Regions from separate parts of the Actinoallomurus liliacearum genome, predicted to be linked through region 2. Evidence: riboswitches for the same ligand, from Rfam matches in the RefSeq annotation. Region 2 holds a riboswitch; the other holds the start of a gene.
What was found. A riboswitch is a leader RNA that binds a small molecule or an ion and turns the genes downstream of it on or off. The one in region 2 is predicted to bind S-adenosylmethionine.
Positions count from the first base shown of each region.

Region 1: it holds a riboswitch for S-adenosylmethionine, as region 2 does, so the genes downstream of both, ABD978_RS38535 (aminotransferase class V-fold PLP-dependent enzyme) here and thrC (threonine synthase) in region 2, are expected to answer to the same signal.

Region 1 is NZ_BAABHJ010000039.1:230,133-234,320, reverse strand. Features, by position in the region: gene ABD978_RS38545 (transglycosylase domain-containing protein) at 1-883, shown strand, start outside; gene ABD978_RS38540 (hypothetical protein) at 957-1,322, opposite strand; SAM riboswitch class IV at 1,424-1,537, shown strand; gene ABD978_RS38535 (aminotransferase class V-fold PLP-dependent enzyme) at 1,573-2,826, shown strand; gene ABD978_RS38530 (SseB family protein) at 3,177-4,188, shown strand, end outside.
Region 2 is NZ_BAABHJ010000008.1:768,611-772,798, forward strand. Features, by position in the region: gene ABD978_RS18360 (cold-shock protein) at 1-1, opposite strand, end outside; gene ABD978_RS18365 (MoaD/ThiS family protein) at 507-785, opposite strand; gene thrC (threonine synthase) at 782-2,026, opposite strand; SAM riboswitch class I at 2,042-2,207, opposite strand; gene ABD978_RS18375 (alpha,alpha-trehalose-phosphate synthase (UDP-forming)) at 2,473-3,903, shown strand; gene ABD978_RS18380 (sulfotransferase family protein) at 4,081-4,188, opposite strand, start outside.

The sequences.
Region 1 (4,188 bases), on a different contig from region 2:
CAACCAGCCGATCCAGAACGACAACAACGAGGACTTCGGCCCGGTTAACCTCGTCACCGCCACGGAGAAGTCCATCAACACCGCCTACGTCAACATCGCCCAGAAGATCGGGAACGACAAGGTGATGAAGATGGCGGAGAAGCTCGGCATCCCCGAGTCGCAGCTCACCGCCAACGGGGCGAACACCGCCGTGACGTTCCCGCTCGGCGTCATCGACGTCAGCGTGGAGCAGCAGGCCGCCGCGTACGCCGCCTTCGCCTCCGAGGGCGTGTACCACGCCCCGCACGTCATCCGGTCGGTCACCGACCGCGACGGCAAGAAGCGCACCGAGCCGACCGACGGCACCCGGGTCTTCAGCAAGCAGGTCGCCCGTGACGCGACGTACGCCATGCAGAAGGTCGTCGACAACGGCACCGGCTACCGGGCCGCGCTGCCCGACCGGAACGCCGCCGGCAAGACCGGCACCACGTCCAGCGGCAAGCAGGTCTGGTTCAACGGGTTCATCCCGCAGCTCGTGACCTCGGTGGCCGTCTTCCGGACCGACAACAAGGCGCTCAGCCTACCCGGCTACTCCGCGTACGGCGGCGACCTGCCGGCCAAGATCTGGCACGACTACCTCGTCAAGGCCGATGAGAACATGTCGGTGAAGCAGTTCGGCGACCCCTCGGTGTACGTCGGCCAGCGTCAGTGGCCGTCGTACACCGCGCCCGCCCAGCCGCGGCCGTACCCGACCTTCTCGCGGCCCCGGCCGACTCGGCCGACGCTGCCGACGCACCCGTCGCCGCCGACGCACCCGTCGCCCCCGCCGACCGGCGGCCCGCCCCCCGGCGGCCCGCCGACCGGCCAGCCGACGGGCCGGGTGTACGACTCCGGCTCGGAGTGAGCGATCCGAGCGCCCGCGGGCGCTCGGACCCTCAGTGACGACCCTTGGCCAGGGTGGCCGGCCGCCGCCGGCCTCAGTGACAGGCCTTGGCCAGAGCGGCCGGCTGCCGCTGAACGGCCGCCTGCATTCCGGAGATGTCGCGCGGGGTCATGCCGGTGCTGACGCCCCGCCACTCCGTGGCCATGCCGCTCAGCGTGCGCTTGACCTTCCGGTCGTCGGACTCGCGGGCGAGCGTGTCGAACCGGGCCGCGAGGGTCGCCGCCGCCTGCTTCCACCCGGTGATGTCGTCCGGCGAGATGCGGTTGAGCGTCGCGTTGTAAGTCCCGACCGCCTTGACGGCGTCGTCGCACACCTGGCCCTTGTTCGTCCCGACGGCGCAGCCGGCCGCGCACACCGCCACCAGCGCGGCCCCCACCGGCCACCGCCATCCACTCCGCATTACCCGCTCCCTTCGACGTTTCCTGCCGGTATTAGACGCACGGAAGCGGTCATGTGATCGCGAATAGGCAGAGTCCGGACGGTGCTCTATAATCCCGATCAGGTCACGAGTGCCAGCGTTGAGCCCCGGCTTGCTGGCCGGCAACCCTCCGTCCGTGGCGGGGTGCCCCGGGTGATGACCGGGTTCGGCACGACCGTGCCGGACAAGCGCGGACCCCTCGTGGGGTCCCAGACCCCGCTGGAGGTGCGTGTTGTCCGCTGTCCTCGATCTGCCCGCCGTCGCCCGTCCCACTCTTCGTGTCGTCGGCGCGGGCGTTCCCGTCCCCGTGGCCGGTGGGCGCACCGTTTCGTACGCGAACCTCGACTACGCGGCGAGCGCGCCCTGTCTGGAGGCGGTGCGCGACGCGCTCGACGCCGCCCTCCCCTACTACAGCAGCGTGCACCGCGGCGCGGGCTACGCGTCGCAGGTGACGACCGACCGGTACGAACGCGCCCGTCGCGTCGTACGCGAGTTCGTCGGCGCCTGGCACCGGGACGCCGTGGTGTTCACCCGTAACACCACCGACGCGATGAACCTCCTCGCGCACGCCCTGCCGCACGGCACCACGGTCGTCGTCTTCGAGTCCGAGCACCACGCGAGCCTGCTGCCCTGGGGGCGCGGCCACCGGGTCGTACGGCTCGCCGCCCCCGACTCCCCGACCGCGGCCGTCACGGCCGCCGGGGAGGCCCTCGCCGCGGCGCCGTCCGGGCCGCGCCTGCTCGTCGTCACCGCCGCGTCGAACGTCACCGGCGAACTGTGGCCCCTCGCCGAGCTCGCCGCCGTCGCCCGCGCGCACGGCGCCCGCATCGCGGTGGACGCCGCGCAGCTCGTCCCGCACCGGCCGTTCGACATGGGCGCGCTCGACGTGGACTACGTCGCCTTCTCCGGGCACAAGCTCTACGCGCCGTTCGGCGCCGGCTGCCTCGTGGGCCGCGCCGACTGGCTGCGCGCCGCGGAGCCGTACCTGCTGGGCGGCGGCGCCACCGCGAGCGTCGGCGAGCACGTGACGTGGTCCACCGACCCGCAGCAGCGGCACGAGGCCGGCACGCCGAACGTCCTCGGCGTCGTCGCCCTCGCCGCCGCCTGCGAGGCGCTGACCGACTGGGACGCCCTCGTCGCGGAGGAGGAGCGGCTGCTGTCGCGGCTGCGGAGGGGGCTGGCGGCGATCCCCGGCGTACGGGAGCTGTCGCTGTGGGGCGACCGGCATCCGCGCGTCGGCATCGTGCCGTTCGTCGTGGAGGGGCGCGAGTCCCGTGCCGTCGCCACGGCGCTCTCCGAGGAGTACGGCATCGGCGTCCGCGACGGGAAGTTCTGCGCGCACCCCCTCGTCCGGCGCCTGGTCGGCGCGGGAGACGGCGGCTGCGACGACGGTGACGGCACCGCCCTGCGGGCGAGCATCGGCATCGGCACGACGGACGAGCACATCGACCGCCTGCTGACCGCCCTGCGCCGACTGTCCCACTGAGGCCGCCCCACTGAGGCCGACCCGGTGCGGCCTGTCTCCGAGGCCGGCCGGGTGTGGGCGGCCGGGTGTGGGCGGCTCGGTGCGGCCGACCGGTGAGATCGGCCGGATGAGGCCAGCCGGGCGTGGCCGGCTCTCAGGAGACGGGTTCGCCGGCGGCAAGACCGCAGGAGGCGGGCCCGTGCGGGGGGCGGCAGCTCACTGGTGAGACAGCAGCGTGTAACGTTGCCAAAAGGGGCGAATGATACCGATTAGTCCTGATTGGTCCGGTCGACTGGTGGTACTCGTGCGCACCGCCGGTTTGCTCCCGGTACGGTGGACACCTTGTGCAAAGAGCTTCCGGGGGGTGGCCAATGACCGACACATGGGAGCCCGCTAACCAACTGGAGCAGCAGCTTGGCGAGGTGCTGCGCGCCGGGGACCAGAACGCCTACTTCAGGCTGCTGAGCGTGGCCGAGCTCGTCGTCCCGGTGCCGCAGACGGAGCCCGACGCCTCCGGACAGCCCGCGTTCACGTGGCCGACCAGCGTCCACGAGGGGCGCACCCATGTGCTCGCCTACACGTCCGTCGAGTCGGCGCGCCGCCACCTCGGCCCCGGCTACGAGCAATTCGTACGGATGTCGCTGGTGGAGATGGCGCAGTCCTGGCCGGACGCCGACTGGTGGCTCGCGGTCAACTCCGGGATGCCGATCGAGGCCTACCTGCCCGCCTGGTTCCTCAACCAGATCACCGCGGACCAGGTGAGGGCCGAGCAGCGACCGCACGCTCAGGAGGCGGCTCCCACCCCGGCCGCTCAGCCGGTCCCCGCTCCGGAGCCCGGCACCGCCCCGGCGGGGCACGACGCCGAAGGCGTCGCGCACGCCGCACCGGGCGGCCACGACACCGGCCCGTACGCCGCGCCGGGCGTTCAGGACTCCGGTCTCGACCCGCGCCCGGCTCCGGACGGGACCGATCCGGCCACCGGCGGCCACCCCGCACCCGGCGGCCAGGACACCGGTCTCGACCCGCACGCGCTCCCGGGCGGAACCGACCCGGCCACCGGCGGTTACCCCACGCCCGTCGGCCAGGACACCGATCTCGACCCGCGCCCGGCCCCGGGCGGGACCGACCCGGCCACCGGCGGTTATCCCGCACCCGGCGGTCAGGACACCGGTCTCGACCTGCGCCCGATCCCGGACGGGACCGGCCCGGCCACCGGCGGTTACCCCGCGCCCGGCGGCCAGGACAGTGGTCTCGGCTCGCACGCGATCCCGGGCGGAAGCGGCCCGGCCACCGGCGCGCATGCCGCGCCGGGCGGCGACGAGGCCGGTTCCCAGCCGACCACGGCCTGGCCCGCGACGATCATCGACGTGCACACCGCGTCCG
Region 2 (4,188 bases):
TTCCAAACAACTCCCACCAGGGCAATTCCCGCAACCATTGGTCACGGTTACTGATTCGAGCCCGCGGACCACTGCGGAACCCGTCGATCGCCCGCCGACTCGGCTGCGGCGGCCATCGCCGACCCTACACACGGCTACCGTCCGTGGAACAGCCTTTACCCCAGAAGTGCGGGCGGCCGATGCTGGTCAAAAGTCGGGATCCCCGAACCGGAACTAACCGCCGATGTCCAAAAATCCGGATAAGGAAAACGCAATTCCCGCTCAGGAGCGTGGAGCAGAGCACCTCGAGTCCGACATTTCGGCGGCCCAACGCACGATCCCCGGTGCTCACCGAGTCGATGGACTCGGTGAGCACCGGGGATCGCGGGGACTCTCGCTCACGGGGTGTCACCCGTGAGCGCCGTCGCCGCCCGGGACGACGGCCGCGGGTTCCGCAGCTCAGCCGCAGGTTCGACGGATCAGCAGATCGGCCGCGAACTCCGCGGTTCAACCGCAGGTTCAGCGGCTCAGCCGCCGGCGACGGCCGGGATGATGGAGATCTGGGCGCCGTCGGGCGTGGGCGTGTCGAGGCCGTCGGCGAACCGCACGTCCTCCTCGCCCACGTACACGTTGACGAACCGCCGGATCCTGCCGTTGTCGTCGAGGATGCGGGCGGCGATGCCGGAGTAGTTGGCCTCCAGGTCGGCGACGACCTCGCGCACGGTCGATCCCGTCGCCTTCACCTCGGCCTCGCCGCCCGTGTAGCTGCGCAGGATCGTCGGGATGCGGACACTGATCGAGCTCACGCCAGACCTGCCTTTCGGAATGCCTCGAGGGTCGGGGCGATGTTCGCGGACGGCTTGGCGACCGGGGCCACCGCGTCCAGAGTCTTGAGACCGTCGCCGGAGTTGATGAACACGGTCTCGGCGTCGGGGTCGAGCACACCGGTCGACAGGAGCTTGCGCAGCGCGCCCAGCGTCACACCGCCCGCCGTCTCACCGAAGATGCCCTCGGTGCGGGCGAGCAGTCCGATGCTGTCGACGACCTCTTCGTCCGAGACGTCCTCGACGGCCCCTCCGGTGCGGCGCACGGCGTCGAGGACGTACGGCCCGTCGGCCGGGTTGCCGATCGCGAGGGACTTGGCGATGGTCGAGGGCTTGACGGGCTGCACGACGTCGTGGCCGGCCTTGAACGCGGCCGAGACGGGCGAGCAGCCGGTCGCCTGGGCGCCGAAGATCTTGTACGGCCGGTCCTCGACCAGGCCGAGCTTGATGAACTCCTGGAACGCCTTGTCGATCTTCGTGAGCTGCGAGCCGGACGCGACCGGGACCACGATCTGCTCGGGCAGCCGCCAGCCGAGCTGCTCGGCGATCTCGTACCCGATGGTCTTGGAACCCTCGGCGTAGTACGGCCGCACGTTCACGTTGACGAACGCCCAGTCCTCCTGCTCACCGGCGAGCTCGGAGGCCAGCCGGTTGACGTCGTCGTAGTTGCCGTCGACGGTGACGAACGTCCCGCCGTACACCGCCGTCGTGATGATCTTCTGGCTCTCGAGGTCGGAGGGCACGAAGACGGCGCTGCGGATGCCGGCGCGCGCCGCCGCGGCCGCGACCGCGTTGGCGAGGTTGCCGGTGGACGGGCAGGCCAGCACCTTGAAACCCAGCTCACGGGCGGCGGCGAGCGCGACCGCCACCACGCGGTCCTTGAAGGAGTGGGTGGGGTTCCCGCTGTCGTCCTTGACCCACAGCGACCGCAGGCCCAGCGACTCGGCGAGGTTGTCGGCGCGTACGAGGCGGGTGAAGCCGGGCTCGGTGTTCGGCGTGTCGATGACGTTCGTCGGAACCGGCAGCAGGCCCCGGTAACGCCAGATGTTGCGCGGCCCGGACTCGATCTGCTCCCGGGTCACGCCGGTGTGGTCGTAGGAGACCTCAAGGGGACCGAAACACAGCTCACAGGCGTAGCGAGGGCCCAGATCGTAGGACTGTCCGCATTCACGGCACGTCAATGCGGTCGCGGGGCCGAGGTTTCGGGCGGCGGTCTGCGACATGAAGCGAGGCCTTTCTCCTCATCTTTCCCGTGCCACCTTGGTCACGAGCCGGAGTTGGCACCTGTCCCGGGCGGCCTCGCTGGGGCGAGTCGGCGACGCGTCGTCGCACGCTGTGAACCGCATGTCCGGGAGGGTTGCCGGGGCTTCAACGGGCCGGTCCCTCCACCCCTCTGGATGAGCGTTATTAAGTTGTCGTCTGACGACTTGTATACGTGACTGACCGGTTCTCCGCCAAGCGCGTCTCAGGTCGCGAGACGCCGGCACGGCCGGTTCCGGCCCGCTCCCGTCCGGGGGCGCGTCGTCGCCAGGCCCTGCCCACGTGCGGATTCAGCGGGGTGACATGCCCGGCCGGTCCGGAGTGAGACCTGTGTGGAATGTCATCCCGAAGTGTCCGACCACTGGACCTTCCTCGCCCCCCGTTCACGTCCTCCGGTTACGCTCCCCACATGGATGACTCGCAGGTCCTGGTCGCGTCCAACCGCGGACCGGTCTCCTTCAAGCTCGCCGATGACGGCACGCTCTCGGTCCGGCGCGGCGGCGGCGGTCTGGTCTCGGCCATGGCCGGCCTGGACGGGGACATCCTGTGGATCTGCGCGGCGCTGTCGGACGCCGACCGCGCCGCGGTCCGCCGGGCGGAGGACGGGCGGCTGGACGAGTACGGCGCCGGCGCGGTCCGCATGCTGGACATCCCGGTCGGCACCTTCCACCGCGCGTACAACGCCGTCGCCAACTCGACGCTGTGGTTCGTCCATCACATGCTGTACGACACCCCGAACAGCCCGCACTTCGACGCGCGCTCCCGGCGGGACTGGCAGTCGTACGAGGCGTACAACGCGGCGTTCGCCGACGCGCTCGCCCGGGACGCCCGGCCCGGCGCGAAGGTGGCGATCCAGGACTACCACCTGACGCTCGCCCCGGGCATGCTGCGGGAGCGCCGCCCCGACCTGAAGATCGCGCACTTCTCGCACACGCCGTGGGCGCCACCGGAGTACTACCGCCTGATGCCCGACGACATCGGCCGCCAGGTGCTCGAAGGCGTTCTCGGCGCCGACCACGCCGGTTTCCACGCCGAGCACTGGGCCGACGCGTTCATCGACTGCTGCGCCTCCGTGCTGCAGGCGAAGGTCGACCGCGTCGCCCGTACGGTCGTCCACGCCGGGCGCGTCACCCGGGTCGGCGTGCACGGGCTCGGCGTCGACGGCGTGTCGCTGCGCGCCCGCGCCGCCGAACCCGACGTGCGGGCCCGCAGACAGGCGCTGCGCGAGCAGGTCGGCGATCGCAAGCTGATCGTGCGGATCGACCGCACCGAGCTGTCCAAGAACATCGTGCGGGGGCTCGCGGCCTACCGGGAACTGCTGGCCAAGCATCCGGAGTGGCACGGCCGGGTCGTGCACCTGGCCTTCGCCTACCCCTCGCGGCACGACCTGCCGGAGTACCGCGAGTACACCGCCGCCGTGCAGCGGATGGCGGCCGAGATCTCCGACGAGTTCGGCGACGCGGGCTGGGAGCCGCTGATCCTCCAGGTCAACGACGACTATCCGCGCTCGCTCGCGGCGTACGGCCTGGCGGACGTCCTGCTCGTGAACCCGATCCGGGACGGCATGAACCTCGTCGCCAAGGAGGGGCCGGTGCTGTCCGAGGACGGCTGTGCCCTGGTGCTGTCCCGCGAGGCGGGCGCCGCCGCCGAACTCGACGAGGACGCGTTGATGATCAACCCGTTCGACGTGTCACAGACGGCGGAGGCCCTGAACCAGGCACTGCTCATGCCGCGCGCCGAGCGCGCCGAGCGCTGCGCCCGGCTGACCGCCGCCGCGACGGCCCTGCCGCCGCAGCGCTGGTTCGCCGCGCAGCTCGACGCCCTGGACCACCGACCGTAGCCCGCACGCGCCGCCGGTCCGCCGGACAGCACGACACGCTGGACCGCCGACCGTAGTCCTCGCGTTCGCCGCGCCGGGCGGACGCCGGGACCACCGGCGTCGGCCGTCAAGAGCGCCGGTCCGCCGCGCCGGGCCCGAGCCTCGTGCTCGGCGCCGGCGCCGGAGCCCGGAGGCCCGTCACACGGTCGCGCTCGTGAGCCGGGCGGCCACCTCGGACGGCTCGTCCCGGCGCCGCAAAAGGTCCTTCGCCTCGCGCTTGCGGGCGGCGAGCCTGCGATGCGCGGC